2 regions of the Variovorax sp. 01N425 genome follow, and region 2 is predicted to be linked to the other one. Evidence: riboswitches for the same ligand, from Rfam matches in the RefSeq annotation. Region 2 holds a riboswitch; the other holds the start of a gene.
The links. Region 2 has a riboswitch for thiamine pyrophosphate ahead of AC1DSC_RS05600 (purine-cytosine permease family protein). Riboswitches for the same ligand answer to the same signal wherever they lie in the genome.

Region 1: it holds a riboswitch for thiamine pyrophosphate, as region 2 does, so the genes downstream of both, thiC (phosphomethylpyrimidine synthase ThiC) here and AC1DSC_RS05600 (purine-cytosine permease family protein) in region 2, are expected to answer to the same signal.

The regions. Positions count from the first base shown of each region.
Region 1 is NZ_JBFTRJ010000016.1:147,035-157,014, forward strand. It holds gene AC1DSC_RS26040 (AMP-binding protein) at 1-530, opposite strand, end outside; gene AC1DSC_RS26045 (isovaleryl-CoA dehydrogenase) at 690-1,862, opposite strand; gene AC1DSC_RS26050 (AraC family transcriptional regulator) at 2,006-3,034, shown strand; gene AC1DSC_RS26055 (thioredoxin family protein) at 3,372-3,698, opposite strand; gene AC1DSC_RS26060 (HAD family hydrolase) at 3,797-4,489, opposite strand; gene thiC (phosphomethylpyrimidine synthase ThiC) at 4,544-6,430, opposite strand; TPP riboswitch at 6,521-6,625, opposite strand; gene AC1DSC_RS26070 (YchJ family protein) at 6,652-7,080, opposite strand; gene AC1DSC_RS26075 (acyl-CoA dehydrogenase family protein) at 7,167-8,297, opposite strand; gene AC1DSC_RS26080 (glutamate carboxypeptidase) at 8,325-9,575, opposite strand; gene AC1DSC_RS26085 (acetyl-CoA C-acyltransferase) at 9,665-9,980, opposite strand, start outside.
Region 2 is NZ_JBFTRJ010000003.1:5,110-15,089, forward strand. It holds gene AC1DSC_RS05580 (sulfate adenylyltransferase subunit 1) at 1-1,271, shown strand, start outside; gene fdxA (ferredoxin FdxA) at 1,315-1,644, shown strand; gene AC1DSC_RS05590 (NAD(P)/FAD-dependent oxidoreductase) at 1,602-2,675, shown strand; gene AC1DSC_RS05595 (aspartate aminotransferase family protein) at 2,662-3,966, opposite strand; TPP riboswitch at 4,084-4,191, shown strand; gene AC1DSC_RS05600 (purine-cytosine permease family protein) at 4,268-5,608, shown strand; gene thiD (bifunctional hydroxymethylpyrimidine kinase/phosphomethylpyrimidine kinase) at 5,556-6,419, opposite strand; gene AC1DSC_RS05610 (FAD-dependent oxidoreductase) at 6,560-7,651, shown strand; gene thiS (sulfur carrier protein ThiS) at 7,648-7,851, shown strand; gene AC1DSC_RS05620 (thiazole synthase) at 7,887-8,708, shown strand; gene thiE (thiamine phosphate synthase) at 8,705-9,634, shown strand; gene AC1DSC_RS05630 (TonB-dependent siderophore receptor) at 9,631-9,980, shown strand, end outside.

The DNA of each region.
Region 1 (9,980 bases), on a different contig from region 2:
CCGCTCGCGAGCAGTTCGCTGAAGCGCTGCATGCCGGGCTCCTGCACATCGGCCGCAGCCTTGCCGTCGATCCAGAAGGTGTGGCGCAGCTGCGGCAGGCGCTGGGGGCCGAGCTCGCGCAGCATGCCGAGGTAGTCGCTGGTCTTGAACTGCGCCATCGTCACCAGCGCCTTGCAGCCGACCTTGTTGAGCGCGTATTCGAGCTCGGAGGTGCGGTAGGCCGGGTTGATGTTGACGAGGATCAGCCCGGCCTTGGCGGTCGCAATCTGCATCAGCACCCAGGGCGCGTTGTTGTGCGACCAGATGCCCACGCGGTCGCCGGGTGCGAGTCCCAGCTTCAGCAATGCGCTGGCCAGCTTGTTGGACTCGGCCTGCAGCTCGCGGTAGGTGAAGCGCTTGCCTTCGTGGCGGCTGACGAGCGCTTCGCGGTCGGGCTGCTTCGCGGCCATGCCGTCGAAGAAGTCGCCGATGGTTTGTTCGATGAGGGGGACGTTGGTGGCGCCTTGCGCCAGGCTCTGCGTCAGTGGCATCGTCTTGTCTCCTTGTCTTGCTCCCTCTCCCCCTGGGAGAGGGTTGGGGTGAGGGCGCTCGGCCCTCGATGAGGCATGGCGCTCGACTCGATCGCTGCTGCCCTCACCCCGGCCCTCTCCCAGGGGGAGAGGGCGGAAGAAGGGGCGGCGCGCGTCATCCTAGGCGGTTTCAGCAAACAGCTCGCGCCCGATCAGCATGCGGCGGATCTCGCTCGTGCCCGCACCGATCTCGTACAGCTTGGCGTCGCGCCACAGCCGCTCGACCGGAAAGTCCTTCGTGTAGCCCACGCCGCCCAGCGCCTGGATCGCCTCGCCGGCCATCCACGTGGCCTTCTCGGCCGAATAGAGAATGGCGCCGGCCGCGTCCTTGCGGAAGGTGCGCGCGTGGTCGTTGCGGTCGCAGGCCTTGCCCACCGCGTACACATAAGCGCGCGTGGCCTGCCAGGTCGAGTACATGTCGGCGAGCTTGCCCTGCATCAGCTGGAACTCGCCGATGCTCTGGCCGAACTGCTTGCGCTCGTGGATGAAGGGCAGCACCGCGTCCATGCAGGCCGCCATGATGCCGAGCGGCCCGCCCGAGAGCACCGCGCGCTCGTAGTCGAGACCGCTCATCAGCACCTTGGCGCCCATGCCTTCGCCGCCGAGCACGTTCTCTTCGGGCACTTCGCAGTTGTCGAAGAACAGCGGGTAGGTGTTGGAGCCGCGCATGCCGAGCTTGTCGAGCTTGGTGCCGGCCGAGAAGCCCTTGAAGCCCTTCTCGACGATGAAGGCCGTCATGCCGCGCGCGCCCATCTCGGGTTCGGTCTTGGCGTAGATCACGAGCGTGTCGGCATCGCCGCCGTTGGTGATCCACATCTTGCCGCCGTTGAGCACGTAGTAGCCGTTCTTCTTCTCGGCCTTGAGCTTCATGCTCACCACGTCGGAGCCGGCGTTGGGCTCGCTCATGGCCAGCGCGCCGACGTGCTCGCCGCTCACCAGCCTGGGCAGGTATTTCTTCTTCTGCGCATCGCTGCCGTTGCGGTGGATCTGGTTCACGCACAGGTTGGAGTGCGCGCCATACGAAAGGCCGACCGAGGCCGAGGCGCGCGACACCTCTTCCATCGCCACGATGTGGGCGAGGTAGCCCAGCTCGGTGCCGCCGAACTCTTCCTTCACCGTCATGCCGTGCAGGCCGAGCTCGCCGAGCTTCTGCCACAGGTCGTGCGGGAACAGGTTGTCGCGGTCGATGTCGGCGGCGCGCGGGGCGATCTCGTTCGCGGCAAAGTCCTGGATGGCGCTGCGCAGCGAGTCGATGGTCTCGCCCAGGTCGAAGTTCAGGCCGGGATCGTGCATGTGTGTTGTCTCCTCTGAGGGGTCGGCGCGCAGGCAGGCTGTCCCACGCGGATGGGCGCTTGGAAGAATGCAGCTTACGCCTCGCCGCGCCGCAATTGGCGCCACAATGGTTGCAAATTGCGCCACGCCGGAACCACCTGACCATGTCGTCCCCGTCCTTCCTCCGACCCGCCCGTGCCGTCACGCCGATGGCCTTCGTGAGAGCCATCGTGCAGGGCTACGAGCGCTACGGCGTCGATCCGTCCGCGGCGCTGCAAGCGGCACAGATCACGCCGCGCGAGCTGGCCCGGCCGGGCGCGCGGGTGACAGCCGCGCAGTTCGAGGCGCTGTCGGGCCATGCGATGCAGGAGCTGGACGACGAGGCGCTCGGCTGGTTCTCGCGGCGGCTGCCCTGGGGCAGCTACGGCATGCTGTGCCGCGCCTCGCTGACCTCGCCCGACCTGGGCGTGGCCATCAAGCGCTGGTGCCGCCATCACCGCCTGCTGACCGAGGACATCACGCTGGCGCTGGAGGTGTCGGGCGGCGTGGCCACGCTGCGCATCGCCGAGCACCGCCCGCTGGACGAGGCCTTCCGCGAGTTCTGCCTGGTGACGAGCCTGCGCTTCTTGCACGGGTACGTCTGCTGGGCCATCGATTCGCGCATCTCGCTGCGCGACGCGACTTTTCCCTTTGCAGCGCCGCCGCACCGCGACGCCTATCCGCTGATGTTCACGCCCGAGGTGCGCTTCGATGCGCCCGAGGCGAGCATCAGCTTCGACGAGCGCTACCTCGCGCTGCCGCTGCAGCGCGACGAGCGTGCGCTGCGCACGATGCTCAAGCGGGCGCTGCCGCTCACGGTGCTGCAGTACCGGCGCGACCGGCTGCTGGGCCAGCGCGTGCGCGAGCTGCTGCGTTCGCGCGCAGCCGAGGCCACGACGGCGGAGGCGCTGGCCACGCTGCTCAACGTGTCGAGCCGCACGCTGCACCGGCAGTTGCATGAAGAAGGCACGTCACTGCAGACGCTGAAGAACGAAGTGCGCCACGAGATGGCGGTGGAGCAGTTGCGCCGCACCAGCCGGCCGATCAAGCAGGTGGCGCTGGCCGTGGGCTTTCGCAACGAGAAGAGCTTTTCGCGCGCGTTCCTGCAGTGGACGGGACATGCGCCGCGGGACTTTCGGCTGCGGGGGTTGTAGCGGGATTCTGCTTTGTGCTTTATTGGCGCCGTCGTTCGGGGCGCGTGCACAGGCCACCGGGTACTCCCCTCCGCGAATGTCCCCCGGGGGCTACGCCCCCTCCTCCTTAATTTCGCTGCGGGGAGCACCCGATGCCCTGGGCACTGGGGCACGCTGCTGGTGTACCGCCGATCAACGACGGCTCTGATCACGCTCCCGCTGATGGGGTGCCTTGCGCAGCGAAATCAAGGGGGAGGCCGAAGGCCGGAGGACATTCGCGGAGCAAGGTACCCCGTCGGCGGGAGCGCGCCCTGAACTGAGCAGCAGCAGCGCCCGAACCAAGGCACCAGCGCAAGACTCAGCCCGGCTGTGCAATCAACGCCAGCGCGTCGGCAATGGACTGGCTGTCTTCGGGACGCACCAGCTTCGCGACCTGCTGGCCGTCGCGCATGAACACCAGCGTGGGCCACAGCCGCACGTTGAACGAGCGGCCCAGCGGTCGTCCGCTGCCGTCCTCGACCTTGATGCGCGGAATGTCCGGGTACTTGGCAAAGGCCTCGGCGATATGAGGTTGGGCGGCCTTGCAGATGCCGCACCAGTTGGTGCCGAACTCGACCACCGCCGGGCCCTTCAGGGCATCGATCTCGGCGCGGTCGGGCTGCTCGGTCTTGTATTCGGAAGTCATGGGATCCGGCTCCTTGTGGACTGGCTTGCTTGATGCCATTGCAGCAGAAACGTCGCGGGCTTGCTCGCGGCAGGGGCTTGGTTTTTCCAGGCCCGTTTTCAGGCTGGCTGTAGGCCGTGCGAAGCGAGCAGCGCGGGCAGTTCCCGCATGTCGCTGAACACCTGCAGCGCGCCGACGCTGCGCAGCGCCTCGGGGCCGCTGTGGCCCGATTCGCCGGTGCTGTAGCCGAACACCGTGGCACCCGCGGCCACGCCGGCCATCGCGCCCGTGACGGTGTCCTCGACCACCGCGCAGCGCTTCGGATCGACGCCCAGCGCCTCGGCGGCGGCCAAGTAAACGTCGGGGTAGGGCTTGGAGCGCGGCATCTCGTGGCCGCTGAAGATGCGGCCCTCGAAGCACTCGAGCAGGCCGACCTTCGCCAGCTGCAGTTCGACCTTGTGGCGGTCGGCGCCCGAGGCGCAGGCGATGCGGCCCCGGAGCCGCGCATGGACTTCGCGGATGGCCCCGGGAGCGTGCGCAATGGCCACGAGGTCGCGCTCGAGCGCTTCATTGCGGCGAGCCCTGAAGGCCTTGAGCCAGTCTTCGGTGATCCTGACGCCGGTCTTCGATTCGATGAGCGCGGTTTCGTCCTTCACGGCCTTGCCGGTGAAGGTGTTCATCGACTCTTCGGTGGTGAGGTGCCAGCCGAGTTCGCCGAGCATCTCGGCGAGCACGCTGTTGGTGATGGGTTCGGAATCGACGAGGACGCCGTCGCAGTCGAAAAGGACGGCATCGAAGGGGAATGGGGTCATTGCGCGGAGGGGTTCGGGGGAATTCCCCCATGGTAGCAATGACCCCGGCCGGGCTCAGGACGCGGGCTGGATCGGGATGTAGATCTCGCCGCCGCCCGCCATGAACTCCCTGGACTTCTGCGCCATTCCTTCGGCCATGGCTTCCGCCTCGGCCACGCCCTTCTTCGCCGCGTACTCGCGCACTTCCTGCGTGATCTTCATGGAGCAGAACTTCGGTCCGCACATCGAGCAGAAATGCGCCACCTTGCTCGAATCCTTGGGCAGGGTCTCGTCATGGAATTCGCGCGCCGTGTCGGGATCCAGGCCCAGGTTGAACTGGTCCTGCCAGCGGAATTCGAAGCGCGCCTTGCTGAGCGCATCGTCGCGCGAGCGCGCGCCCGGGTGCCCCTTGGCCACGTCGGCCGCATGCGCGGCGATCTTGTAGGCAATGATTCCCTGCTTCACGTCGTCGCGGTCGGGCAGGCCCAGGTGCTCCTTGGGCGTCACGTAGCAGAGCATCGCGGTGCCGGCCCAGCCGATCATCGCGGCGCCGATGGCGCTGGAGATATGGTCGTAGCCCGGCGCGATGTCGATCGTCAGCGGGCCGAGCGTGTAGAACGGCGCCTCGTGGCAGTGCTTGAGTTGCTCGTCCATGTTGGCCTGGATCATGTGCATCGGCACGTGGCCGGGCCCCTCGATCATGGTCTGCACGTCGTGCTTCCATGCGATCTGCGTGAGCTCGCCCAGCGTGCGCAGTTCGGCAAACTGCGCTTCGTCGTTGGCATCGGCGCCCGAGCCCGGGCGCAGGCCGTCGCCGAGCGAGAAGCTCACGTCGTAGGCCTTCATGATGTCGCAGATGTCCTCGAAGCGCTCGTAGAGAAAGCTCTCCTTGTGGTGCGCGATGCACCACTTGGCCATGATCGAGCCGCCGCGCGAGACGATGCCCGTCATGCGGTCGGCCGTCAGGTGGATGAACGGCAGCCGCACGCCGGCATGGATGGTGAAGTAGTCGATGCCCTGCTCGGCCTGCTCGATCAGCGTGTCGCGGAAGATCTCCCAGGTCAGGTCCTCGGCCACGCCGCCCACCTTCTCGAGCGCCTGGTAGATCGGCACGGTGCCGATGGGCACGGGACTGTTGCGCACGATCCAGTCGCGCGTGGTGTGGATGTTCTTGCCGGTGGAAAGGTCCATCACGTTGTCGGCGCCCCAGCGGATCGCCCACACGAGCTTTTCCACTTCTTCCTCGATGCTCGAGGTGACGGCCGAGTTGCCGATGTTGGCGTTGATCTTGACCTTGAAGTTGCGGCCGATGGCCATCGGCTCCACTTCAGGATGGTTGATGTTGGCCGGAATGATGGCGCGGCCGCGCGCCACCTCGTCGCGCACGAACTCGGGCGTGATGATGCGCGGAATGCTCGCGCCCATCGGGTTGCCGGCCACGCGCTTGGCGCGCTCCTCGTTGGCGAGGTACTCGGCCATCCACTCGCGCTTGCCGTTCTCGCGCAGCGCCACGTATTCCATCTCGGGTGTGACGATGCCGCGGCGCGCGTAGTGCATCTGCGTGACGTTGGCCCCTGACTTGGCGCGGCGCGGCGTGCGCTGCAGCGCCGAGGCGCCGGCGCGCAGTTCGGCCAGGCGCTGGGCATCGTGGTCGTGGGCGTGCTTCAGGCCCTCGTCGAGCGCCTGGTGCGAGCGGCCTTCGTAGCTTTCGGTGTCGTTGCGCTCGGCGATCCAGGCGCCGCGCACGCCGGGCAGGCCGCGGCGCACGTCGATCTCGACCTTGGCATCGGTGTAGGGGCCCGAGGTGTCGTAGAGCGACACGGTCTCGCCGTTGGTCAGCAGCACGTCGCGCACCGGCACGTTGAGGTCGGGCCGGCTGCCCGGAATCAGGCACTTGTGCGATGCGGGAAAGGGCTCGCGCGTGAGCGAGAGCAGGGAGGTGAACTTGTCGGGGGCATTCATGCGGGGCACTCCTTGTTGAGGGAAAGGGTGCTCCGCAATCGCTCTGAGGACTTTGGGCCGCCACGTTGGTGGGTGGGTGGCGGGACCGGAGTCGGGGAGTGCAGCTCTTCTTACGCCGGTATGACCCGGATCAAGTTCGCGGGTCGGCACTTTGCCATCTCAGCACGCCACATGCGTGCACCCCGGAGCGGGGACTATTGTGCGGGCCATGGCCCGGTGCGTCAACCGGGGGTCTGCAGATCGCCTTCGAGGTAGAACCAGCGGTCGCCCTCGCGCACGAAGCGGCTGCGCTCGTGCAGGCGCGTGGCGGCGCCGGTGCTGCTGCGCTGGCGGGCGACGAATTCGACCTCGGCATGGTCGGCGTCCAGCACCGAGCGCGAGCGGATGTCCAGGCCCAGCCACTTCACGCCGGGCTCGAACTCGATCGACGCCGGCCGCGTCGACGCATGCCAGGTGGCAAGCAGGTAGGGGCCGCGTTCCAGCACGAAGGCGGTATAGCGCGAGCGCATCAGCGATTCGGCGTCGGGCGCGGGCGTGCCCTCGAAGTCCTCGAGGTAGCGGCCGCAGCACAGGGCATAGCCGATGGGCTTGTCTCGGCGGTCCGTACGGCCGCAGGGGCAAGGTCCGGTGGGGGGAACAGTGGCGCTCATGAAGGCCTCTATTGGAACATCCTCCGGGCCCTTCGACCGATGGGGCAAGCCCGGGGCGCCGTCCAGGAGCCTTCCGAGCGCCCGGTTCAGGCCATTGCGCGCTGGATCAGCAGCTTCTGGATGTCCGAGGTGCCTTCGTAGATCTGGCACACCCGCACGTCGCGATAAATGCGCTCGAGCGGAAAGTCGTTCACGTAGCCATAGCCGCCCAGCGTCTGGATCGCGGCGCTGCAGACGCGCTCGGCCATTTCGCTTGCGAACAGCTTGGCCATCGCGGCTTCCTTGAGGCACGGGCGGCCGGCGTCTCGCAGGCTGGCAGCGTGCCAGATCAGCTGGCGCGCGGCTTCGAGCTGCGTGGCGCACTCGGCCAGCCTGAAACCGACGGCCTGCTGGTCGAAGATCGCCCCGCCGAAGGCCTGGCGCTCCTTGGCATAGGCCAGCGCCACGTCGAAGGCGCTGCGCGCCATGCCCACGCTCTGCGCCGCAATGCCGATGCGGCCGCCCTCGAGCGCGCCCAGCGCGATCTTGTAGCCCTCGCCCTCGGCGCCGATGAGGTTTTCCACCGGGATGCGGCAGCCGTCGAAATTGATCTGCGCGGTGTCGCTGCTGTGCTGGCCCAGCTTGTCCTCGAGCCGCGCCACGCTGTAGCCCGGCGCATCGGTCGGCACGATGAAAGCGCTCATGCCGCGCTTGCCCGCGCCCCTGTCGGTCACCGCGATGACGATGGCGACCTGGCCGTTCTTGCCGCTGGTGATGAACTGCTTCACGCCGTCGATCACGTAGCCATCGCCGTCCTTGCGCGCCGTGGTGCGCAGGCTCGATGCGTCGCTGCCGGCCTGCGGCTCGGTGAGGCAGAAGGCGCCGAGCATCCGGCCCTGCGCCAGCGGCTCGAGCCACTGCTTCTTCTGCTGTGCGTTGCCATAGCGCATGAGGATCGCATTGACCGGGCAGTTGGTCACGCTGATGGCGGTGCTGGTGCCGCCGTCGCCGGCCGCGATTTCTTCCAACACCAGCGCGAGCGTGAGGTAGTCGAGGCCCGCGCCGCCGTGTTCCTCGGGCACGCAGATGCCGTAGGCGCCGAGCGCCGCGAGGCCTTGGTGCGCTTCCTTCGGGAAGCTGTGCTCGCGGTCCCACTTGGGGGCGTTGGGCCAGAGCTCGGCCTGCGAAAAATCGCGCACCGCGTCGCGGATGGCTTCCTGGTCGGCACTGAGCAGCATGGCGTTGTCTCCTGTCTTTTTTCTTGCTTACTTGCCGGCGCCCAGGTCCATGATGAGCCGCGCCGCCATGTACAGGCGCCTTGGGATCGCGCTGATGTCGACGTACTCGGCCTTGTCGCTGTGGTAGCCGAAGCCCGGCAGGCCCAGGCTCTCGATCACGGGCTTGCCCGAGAGCGCCGCGTAGGCCGCGTCGGTGCCGCCGCCGGTGCGCTCTTCCACGCCCAGCGTGCCGCCGGCTTCCTTGTAGTAGGCCACGGCCTTGTCGACCAGCTTCTTGCCGCCTTCGCCGGCGTTGAACGCCGGACGGCCGCGCGTGACCACCACCTTGACATCGGATTCGGGCAGCTTCTTCTGCTGTGCCTTTTCTTCGAGCGTCTTCATGGCGGCCTCGAAGTCCTCGTTCTGCGCATAGCGCACGTCGGCGTTCAGCGTGGCGCTGGCCGGAATGATGTTCGACACGTTGCCGGCCTTGGACATGGTCCAGTTGAAGCGCAGGTGCCTGGCCTTGTCGTCGATGCTCATGGTGCGCAGCACGAGGTCCGACGCCTCGACCAGCGCGTTCACGCCCAGGTCGGGCGCGGCGCCCGCATGCGAGGCCTTGCCGGTGATGTTGACCTGCACGTAGGCAATGCCCGAAGTGCCGAGCGAGAGCTTCTCGTCGCCCGCGCTCGTGGGTTCGAACGAGAGCACGTAGTCGGCCTGCTTGGCTTCTTCCTGGATCAGGTCGCGCGAGCCGAAGGAGCCTTTTTCCTCGTCGGTGTTGAACAGCACGGTGATGGTGCCGTAGTCGCGCACGCCGTAGTCCTTGAGCAGCTTCAGCGTGTGCAGGATGACGGCGTTGCCGCCCTTGTCGTCGGCAATGCCGGGGCCGTAGGCCTTGTTGCCTTCGATGCGGAACGGCGCCTTGGCGAGCGTGCCCTTGAGGTACACGGTGTCCATGTGCGACATCAGCAGCAGGTTCTTGCCGCCCCGGCCCTTCAGCTTGCCGACGATGTTGTCGCCCACCACGAGGCCGGCCGACTTGCTGCGCGTGACGGTGAAGCCAAGATTCTTGAGCTCGCCCTCGAGGTAGTTGCCCGCGGCCGCAATGCCCTCGGCATCCCCCGTGCCGGTTTCGATGTTGACCAGCTGCTCCAGCGTCTTGAGCACGGCGGGCTGCGCATCGGTGGCGGCCTGGAACAGCACGTTGTCGCGCTTCTGCGCCCAGCCGGCGGCTGGCGCCAGCAAGGCGGTGGCCAGCAGGGCTGCGAGCATGGTGCGTTGATTGAATGGGCGCATGAAGAATCTCCTGGCGTCTGTCTGCAGTATTCGTAGAGAGAAAACCACGAAGCGCCCCGGCAAGGGGCGCTTGCGGCGTTTGTTTTTTGTTAAAGCAACTCGAGTGCCACCGCGGTGCCTTCGCCCCCGCCGATGCACAGCGTGGCCACGCCGCGCTTCTTGCCGCGCGCCTTCAGCGCATGGATCAAAGTGACCATGATGCGCGCGCCGCTGGCGCCGATCGGGTGGCCCAGCGCGCAGGCGCCGCCGTTCACGTTGACGATCTCGTGCGACACGTCGAGCTCGTGCATCAGCGCCATCGGCACCACCGCGAAAGCCTCGTTCACTTCCCACAGGTCCACGTCCTTGACGCTCCAGCCGGTCTTCTTGAACAGCTTGGCCACGGCGCCGACGGGCGCGGTGGAG
Region 2 (9,980 bases):
TCATCACCTGCGGCTCGGTCGACGACGGCAAGAGCACGCTGATCGGCCGCCTGCTGGTCGACAGCAAGACCGTGCTGCAGGACCAGCTCGCCGGCGTGCAGCGCGGCGGCGAAACCGACCTGGCCCTTTTGACCGACGGTCTCTCGGCCGAACGCGAGCAGGGCATCACGATCGACGTGGCCTACCGCTACTTCTCGACCGCCAAGCGCAAGTTCATCATCGGCGACGCGCCGGGCCATGAGCAGTACACCCGCAACATGGTCACGGCCGCCTCGGCTGCCGATGCCGCCGTGGTGCTGGTCGATGCCACCAAGCTGGCCTGGGCCGCCGAAGTGGAAGACGGCACCGTGGTCAAGCGCGAGTTGCTGCCGCAGACCCGCCGCCACACACTGCTGTGCCACCTTCTGCGCGTGCAGTCGATCGTGTTCGCGGTCAACAAGCTCGACGCCATCGACGACGCGGGCCTGGCCTTCGAGCGCATCTCGACCGCGCTCAACGCCTTTGCCGAAGCGGCCGGCGTGCAGGTGGCGGCCATCGTGCCGATCTCGGCGCTCAAGGGCTGGAACGTGGCCACGCGCCATGGCGACTGGGTCGGCTACGAGGGCCCGAGCCTGCTCGAACTGCTCGAGGAATTGCCGGTCACCGCGCAGGACGAGGACGTGCCCTTCGCCTTCCCGGTGCAGTGGGTCGAGAAGTTCTCGGCCTCGGCCGACACCTCGCAGGGCCGCCGCGTGTTCTGGGGCCGCGTGGCTTCCGGCCATGTGGAACCGGGCCAGCGCGTGACCGTGCTACCGAGCAACCAGACCGCCACGGTCGCGCAGGTGCTGAGCCACACGCGGCAGCCGAAGGTGGTGCATGCGGGCCACAGCGCCGGCATCGTGCTCGACCGCGAGGTCGACGTCTCGCGCGGCGACTGGCTGCTGGCGCCCGGCGCCTTCGAGCCGGTGCGCGAGATCACCGCCACCGTGGCCTGGCTCGACGACGAGCCGCTGGTCGCGGGCCGCGTCTACTGGGCGCTGCAGGGCCACCGCTGGGTCAAGGCCAAGGTGGCGCGCATCGTCGACCGGGTGAACATCACCACGCTCGAATCCGAGCCCGCAACGCAGCTGGAAGCCAATTCCATCGGCGACGTGGTGCTTTCGCTGCAGCAGCCGCTGGCCGTGCTGCCCTTCACGCAATCGCGCGCCCTGGGCTCGCTGGTGCTGGTCGATACGGCCTCCCACAAGACCGCTGCCGCCGTGCTCGTGCAGCCTGCCGCCGCAAAGGCCTAAAATCTGGGGTTTTCCCCGACCTCACACTGACGTTAGAAGACAAATGACCCACGTCGTCTCCGAAGCCTGCATCCGTTGCAAATACACCGACTGCGTGGACGTATGCCCCGTGGATTGCTTCCGCGAAGGCCCCAACATGCTGGTGATCGACCCGGACGAATGCATCGACTGCGCCGTCTGCATCCCCGAGTGCCCGGTCAACGCGATCTATGCCGAGGAAGACCTTCCGGCCAACCAGATCGCGTTCATCAAGCTCAACGCCGAACTCGCGGTGGCCGATGGCTGGAAGAGCATCACCAAGCGCAAGCCCGCGCTGCCCGACGCCGAAGAATGGAAAGACAAGACCGACAAGGTCGGCGAACTGGTCCGTTGAACCCCCAAGGCCGAGCCCCCGTCGAAACCGACGCGCTGATCATCGGCGCCGGTCCGGTCGGGCTGTTCCAGGCCTTCCAGCTCGGCCTGCTCGAGATCTCCTGCCATATCGTCGATGCACTGCCCACCGCGGGCGGCCAGTGCGTGGCGCTCTACGGCGGCAAGCCGATCTACGACATTCCGGGCACGCCGGTCACCAACGGAAGCGAACTCGCGCAGTCGCTGCTCAAGCAGGTCGAGCCGTTCAAGCCCCAGTTCCATTTTGGCGAGCAGGTGGCCACGCTCGAACGGCAGGCCGACGAGCGCCTGCTGCTGACCACCACCGCCGGCACGGCTTTCCTGGCGAAGACCGTGTTCATCGCGGCCGGTGTCGGTGCCTTCGTGCCCAAGCGCATCGCGCTCGAAGGCATTGCGCAGTTCGAAGGCCGCTCGCTTTTCTACCACCCCGATTCGCTGGACCGCTTTGCCAGGCAGGCGGTGGTGGTGAATGGCGGCGACGACGTGGCGCTGGAAACCGCCATCGCGCTCACGGCCATTGCGAAGCAGGTCACGCTGGTCCACCGGCGCGACGGGTTCCAGGCCGACGAGGCGCTGGTCGCGTCGATGCGCGCGCTGGTGGCCGACGGCAAGCTCGCGTTCAAGGTCGGCCAACCCACCGCTTTCGACGGCAGGCAACTGCAGATCACCACGCCCGACGCAACCACCGTCGACCTGCCGCTCGACGCGCTGATCGCCTGCCTGGGCATCTCCCCGCGCCTCGGCCCCATTGCCGACTGGGGCCTGGAACTGGAGCGCAAGCAGGTGCCGGTCGACACCGAGAAGTACGAAACCCGTGAACGCGGCGTGTTCGCGGTGGGTGACATCAACACCTATCCGGGCAAGAAGAAGCTCATCGTCTGCGGCTTCCATGAAGCCACGCTGGCGGCCTGGGGCGCCACCGCCATCGTGTTCCCGGGCAAGGCGATTCCGCTGCAGTACACGACCACCAGCACGCGGCTGCACGAGCTGCTGGGCGTGGCTACTTCGCGCTAGGCAGCAGCGCGCGGTATTCGCCGATGAAGCGGCCGATGGCGGCGGCGAACCGGTCGATGTCCGCATCGGTCAGCGGCAGAGACAGCACGATGAAGCCGCGCGGCGAGGCGTAGATGCCCTCGCCCAGCAGGTGGAAGAACAGCAACTGCCGCAGCCGCCCGTCGACCGCCGCCAGGTCGTCCACGCGCCGCACTTCCCCGCGCACGAAATGTGCGTTCATCAGCGAACCGACGCCGGTGAACTGCATGGCCACATCCTCTTTCGCACACAGCGCATTGAGCCGCGCACGCATCGCCTCGCCGCGCTCGGCCAGCCTGCCTGCCGCCTCGGGCGTGAACAGCTTCGTGAGGCCCGCATAGCCGGCCGCCATGGTCATCACGTTGTTGTTGAAGGTGCCCGAATGGGAGAGCGACCCGGTGCGCGGATCGAACTGCGCCATCACGTCCGAGCGCCCGCCGAAAGCGCCGAACGACATGCCGCCGCCGATGTACTTGCCCAGCGTGGTCAGGTCCGACCGGATGCCCAGCTTGTTGGCGAGGCCGTTCGGTGCGAGGCGCGAGGTCATGACCTCGTCGAAGACCAGCAGCGCGCCCACCTTCGTCGCACCCTCGCGAAGTGCTTGCAGAAAGTCGAGGCGCCCCGGAATGCAGCCGCTCGCACCCTGCATCGGCTCGACCAGGATCGCGGCGATCTCCGACCCGTGCTTCTCGATCTGTTCGCTCGCAGCCTGCACATCGTTGTAGGGCAGCACCAGGAAGTCGAAGGGCACGGTCGTCGGCAGCGGCTTGGCGCCGAACCCGAGCACGCCGCCGTGGTAGCCGCCCGAAAACACCACGATCTTCCGCCGCCCCGTGAAGTGCAGCGCGGCCGTGAGCGCCATCAGGTTGGCCTCGGTGCCCGAGTTGGTGAAGCGCAATTGCTCGATCTGCGGAAAGCGCTCGCAGATGGTCTTGGCGAGCCTTCCTTCGAGCAGGTTGTGGCCCGTGAGGTTGATGCCACCCTGCATTGCCTCGACGACGGCATCGCGGATCTCGGGTGCCGAGTGGCCGTAGACGCCGGCCGTGTATTCGGCGATGAAGTCGGCATAGCGGTGGCCGTCGGCATCCCAGAGCGCAGCGCCCTCGCCCTTGGCGATGGTGAGCGGAAACGGCGCATAGAACAGCACCGAGCGGCTGTTGGCACCGGGCATGTAGCGCACCTGCGCCTCGAACTGGCGCCGGCTGGCCGGGTTGGCCTCGGTGAAGCGCTGGAAGGCCTGGGCAAGGGACTGGTCGATTGCGGAATCGCTCATGGAACACATCCTCGAAGTGGCGGCATGCGGATTGCCATATCCGGACCATCATCCATGGTTTGGAGGCTGGGCGCACAGGCTCGTACAATAGTTTCCGCTTTGCGCCACGGCGCGGAGCACCACCGCTAGGGGTGTCGAACCGGGATCCGTTCCGGGGCTGACTGAGAGAGTCCCTTTGAACCTGACTGAGGTAATCCTCGCGCAGGGAAGCTGGTCCGGCGGCCTGTCGCGTTGTCTCGCGCGATGGCTCCACCGCCGGAGCCTCGCCCACCTGCCAAACCTTTTGCACTGGAGCAACTGGATGGCACACGACGACGAACTTTCTTCCGCCAACGAGGCGCTGGCGCCCCTGCCCGCGTCGCAGCGCGTGTTCGGCTGGCACGACCACGCATCGCTCTGGTTCAGCCTGGGCGTCGGGCTGCTGGTGATGCAGATCGGTGCCTACCTGGTGCCGGCGGTGGGCACGCGCGACGCGGCCATCGCGATCGTGCTGGGTTCGCTGCTCGGCGCAGGCCTGTTGGCCTGGACTGCGCGGCTCGGCTGCGAGAGCGGCCTGGCGAGCGCCGGGCTGATGCACGCCACCTACGGCAGCGCCTTCGCACGGCTGCCGGTGCTGCTCAACATCGTGCAGCTGGTGGGCTGGACCACCTTCGAGCTCGTCATCATGCGCGAAGGCACGCAGGCGATCGGCCAGCAGGCCTTCGGCCTGGCGCTCGGCGGGCCGCTGGGCGGCGCCCTCACCACGCTGCTCTGGGGCGCGGTGCTGCTGGCGCTTTTGGCCGGCTCCATGGTCAAGCTGGTGCGGCGCTTCGTGAGCCGCTTCGGCCTGCCGCTGGTGGTGCTTTCTCTGCTCTGGCTGACCTGGCAGTTCGCGACGCGCCTGCAAGCCAAGGGCCTCGACGCCTTCTGGGCGCGCCCCGGCGACGGCGGCATGGGCATGTTCAGCGCGCTCGACCTGGTGATTGCGATGCCGGTCTCGTGGCTGCCGCTGGTGGCCGACTACGCGCGCCACGGCAAGCGCAGCGCAGGCGGCCTGGGCAGCGCCTTCAGCGGCACCTGGATCGGCTATGCGCTGGCCAACGTCTGGTGCTATGCGCTCGGCGTGATGGTGGTGAGCGTGGCGGAGCCGGGCACCGGCCTGGTCACCGCGCTGCTGCTCGCCCAAGGCGGCCTGGTGGCGCTGGGCCTGATCCTGATCGACGAGCTCGACAACGCGTACGGCGATGTGTATTCGGGCTCGGTGTCCACCCATAGCCTGCTGCCGCGCTGGAGCGTGCGGCGCTGGGGCCTCCTGCTGGCGGCGCTGTGCACGGCGCTCGCGCTGGTGCTGCCGATGCACACGCTCGAGCCGTTCCTGCTGATGCTGAGTTCGGTGTTCGTGCCGCTCTACGGCGTAATCCTGGGGCGGCTGGGCACGGGCCAGGCGGTCTTGTCGGTGGGCACGCGCCGGGTCGACCTGGGCGCGGCGCTGATCTGGATTGCGGGCATCGCGGCCTACCACGCGCTCGCCAAGTGGGCGCCGCAATTCGGCTCGGCGCTGCCCACGCTGGCCGCGACATTCCTGCTGGCCTGGGCCAGCCGGCCCAAGGCTACGCCGACGGCGGCAGGCGGTGCGTCGGCACTGGCGCAAAACCGTGGTTGAGCGGACCGTGTCCCGCGCCGGTCTTCACATGCGCACCGGCGGCCATCGCGCCGAGGATGTAGGCGCGCGCGCATTCGACGGCCTCGGGCAACGCAAGCCCCAGCGCCAGGTGCGCGGCAATGGCGGACGACAGCGTGCAGCCCGTGCCATGCAGGTTGCGGCTCGCGATGCGCTGCGAGGCCAGCCGCTTTCGAGCGCCGCCCGCCTGCAGCAGCACGTCGACCACCTCGTCGCCCGGCAAGTGCCCGCCCTTGAGCAGCACGGCCTGCGCGCCGAGCGCCAGCAGTTCGTTGGCCGCATCGTCGAGGGCATCGATGCCGCCGATCGCATGGCCGATCAGCAAGGCCGCTTCGTCGAGGTTGGGCGTGACCACCACGGCGCGCGGGAACAGCTCGCGCACCAGCACCTGCACGGTTTCGGAGGCGATCAGGCGGTCGCCGCTGGTGGCGACCATCACCGGGTCGAGCACTACGTTGGGCAGCCGGTAGTGATCGATGGCCCAGGCCACCACCTCGACCACCTCGGGCGCATGCAGCATGCCGAGCTTGACCGCATCCACGCCGATGTCCTCGACCACCGCCTGGATCTGCGCCTTGAGGAAAGCCGGCGGCACGCCATGGATGCCCGACACGCCGAGCGTGTTCTGCGCGGTGAGCGCCGTGATGGCCGTCATGCCGTAGCAGCCGAGCGCCGCGAAGGTCTTCAGGTCGGCCTGGATGCCGGCACCGCCGCCGCTGTCGGAGCCGGCGATCGAGAGCACGCGTGCGTAGCGCAGGGGCCCCTGGGGCGCGTCGGAAAGTGCTTGGGTCATGCTGAAAATTATCGGCGACTGGCCCTGCCTTGCTCCCTTCCCTTCCGGGGGAGGGCCGGGGCGGGGGCGCGCGGCGCATCCACGGGGCGCTCCGGTGGCCCCCCTCCCCACCTTCCCCCGGCGGGGGAAGAAGCAAGACCATGAGCCTCCCATTCCAATCCGCCGCCATCCTCGGCGCGGGCCTCATGGGCCGGTTGCTCGCGGTCACGCTGGCGCGGGCCGGCTGCAAGGTCGAGCTGTTCGAAGCGGGCAGCCCCGAAGCCGAAGGCGCCGCCGCGCGCGTGGCGGCCGCCATGCTCGCGCCGCTGGCCGAATCGGCCGTGGCGCCGGTGCCGCTCGTGCGCATGGGGCAGTACGCGCTGGGCCGCTGGCCCGAGTTGCTGGCACCGCTGGCGCAGCCCGTGTTCTTCCAGCGCGAAGGCACGCTGGTGCTGTGGCACCGCCAGGACGCCGCCGAGGCCGCGCGGCTCGCGCGCGTGCTGGCGCGCACCGGCACGCAGGTGCCTGAGCTCGCCCCCATGCGCACGCTCGACGGCAGCGGGATTGCCGCGCTCGAGCCGTCGCTCGGCCAGCGCTTCGCGCAGGGTTTGTTCCTTCCGGGCGAAGGCCAGCTCGACAACCGCGCGCTGCTGGCTTCGCTGCTGGCCACGCTGCAGGCCAGCCCCGGGGTGAAGCTGCATTGGCAGTCGCCACGCACGCCTGGCGATTTTTCTCCGGGCACGCCGGGCCAGCCCGACTGGGTGATCGACTGCCGCGGCCTCGGCGCCAAGCCGCAGTGGAACGCGCTGCGCGGCGTGCGCGGCGAAGTCGTCCGCGTGCATGCGCCCGAGGTGAGGCTGCAGCGGCCCACGCGGCTGGTGCATCCGCGCTATCCGCTCTACATCGCACCCAAGCCCGGCAGCGTGTTCGTGATCGGCGCGACCGAGATCGAATCCGACGACATGTCGCCCGCCAGCGTGCGCTCCACGCTCGAGCTGCTGAGCGCGGCCTATGCGGTGCACAGCGGCTTCGCCGAAGCCCGCATCCTCGAGATCGCGACCCAATGCCGCCCCACGCTGCCCGACAACCTGCCCGCGATCCGCCAGCCGCAGCCGCGCGTGCTGCAGATCAACGGCCTGTACCGCCACGGTTTCATGATTGCGCCCGCCGTGCTCGACGCCGCCATGGAGCTGCTCGTGCACGGCCGCTCTGCGCTCGCGCAGAAGCTCGGCCTGGAGACACCCGAAGCATGACGATGAATGTCCTGATCAACGACAAGCCCTACACGCTGCCGGACGGCGCCACCGTGGTCGACGCGCTGGCCGCACTCGATGCGGTGCCGCCGTTCGCGGTGGCCGTGAACCGCGAGTTCGTGCCGCGCTCGGCCCATGCGGCGCGCGCGCTGCAGCCCGAAGACCGCATCGAAGTGATCCGCCCCGTGACCGGCGGCTGAACAAGCAACCCACAGAGATGGAGACAACACGCACCATGACGACCGCATCTGCAATTCCGGACAACGATCCGCTGGTTCTCTACGGCCAGACCTTCCATAGCCGCCTGCTGCTGGGCACCGCGCGCTATCCCTCGCCGGACCTGCTCGAAGCCGCGGTGAAGCGCGCCAAGCCCGCCATGCTGACGGCCTCGCTGCGCCGCCAGTCCGCCAGCCCCGGCGCAAGCGACAGCGGCAACGGCTTCTGGGAGCTGCTGCGCCGGCTCGCGGTGCCGGTGCTGCCCAACACCGCCGGCTGCCACAGCGTGCAGGAGGTGATCGCCACCGCGCAGATGGCGCGCGAGCTGTTCGACACGCCATGGATCAAGCTCGAACTGATCGGCGACGACTACACGCTGCAGCCCGACACGCTGAACCTCGTCGATGCCGCATCGCAGCTGATCCGCGACGGTTTCCAGGTGCTGCCCTATTGCACCGAGGACCTCGTGCTGTGCCAGCGGCTGGTCGACGTCGGCTGCCAGGCCGTGATGCCCTGGGCGGCGCCCATCGGCACCGGCCGCGGACCGGTCAACCCCTACGCGCTGCAGCTGCTGCGCGAGCGGCTCAGCGTGCCGATGCTGGTCGATGCGGGCCTCGGCCTGCCCTCGCATGCCTGCCAGGTCATGGAATGGGGCTACGACGGCGTACTGCTCAACACCGCCGTGGCGCTGGCGCAAGACCCGGTGTCGATGGCCGGCGCCTTCGCCGACGCCGTGCAGGCTGGCCGCGCCGCCCACCGCGCCGGTGCCATGGCCGCGCAAGACTCCGCGCAGCCCAGCACGCCGGTGCTCGGCACGCCCTTCTGGCATCACGCACCATGAGCGCTTCGACAGACGCCCGCGCCATCTCGCAGGCCATCGTCGCGACGCACGGGCTGCGCTTCGGCACCAACATGCCCGCGGCCATTTCAGCGGGCCGCTTTTCCTCGGACGAGCCGGTGTACCGCGGCGCAAAGCAGGCCTGCACGGCGCTCGGCTTCATCGAGATCGATGCCGAATGCCTGGCACGCGCCTGGCAGGCGCAGACGGCGCGCACCGGTGCTTTCGATGCCAACCAGTGGCCCGAAACGCCCGTCGATTTCGGTATGCGCGCGTTCCCGCCCACCGAACGCGACGACGCCTTCGCGCCCTGCCCCGAACGGCTCGGCCTCTACGCCGTGCTGCCCGATGCGCAATGGGTCGGCCGCATGGCGCGCGCCGGCGTTCCCACGGTGCAGCTGCGCTTCAAGTCGGACGACGCGGCAGCCACCGAGCGCGAAGTGCATTCGGCCGTCGACGCGGTGCGCGGCACCGGCGCGCTGCTCTTCATCAACGACCACTGGCAGACGGCCATTGCCGCGGGTGCCTACGGCGTGCACCTGGGCCAGGAAGACCTCGACGCGCTCGCGCCCGAACAGGTGCAGCAGATCCGCGATGCGGACCTGCGGCTCGGCGTCAGCACCCACGGCTATGCCGAGATGGTGCGCGCCGATGCGGTGAGCCCGAGCTACATCGCGATGGGCGCGGTGTATCCGACCACCCTCAAGAAGATGGCGACCGCACCGCAGGGCGTGGCGCGGCTAGCGGCCTATGCGCGCCTGCTGCGCGGCTATCCGCAGGTGGGCATCGGTGGCATCGACGCTGTGCGGCTGCCCGAGGTGCTGGCCACCGGCGTCGGCTCCGTCGCCGTGGTGCGCGCGCTTGTCGCCGCAGAAGATCCCGAGGCCACGGCCGCGCAATGGATGGCGTCGATAGCCGCCGCCACATGAACGAAGCAATGACACAAAAGAAATTCCGATCCTGGCCGCTGACGCCGGTCTCTCGTGCAGTAGCCACCACCTTTCTTCTTCTGGCGGCCGGCGGCGCGCAAGCCCAGCAGCCAACCGAGCAGTTGCCCGCCATCACGGTGAACGAAAGCAGCGCCGCCCCGCAAGCCGAAGTGAGCGGCTTCGGCGACGTGCCGCTGCGCGAGCTGCCGCTCTCGGCCACGGTGATCGACAGCACGCAGCTTCGCACGAGCGGCGCGCGCCGCCTCGCCGACCTCACGCAGTTCGATTCCTCGGTGACCGATGCCTACAACTCGGCCGGCTACTGGGACTACCTCACGGTGCGCGG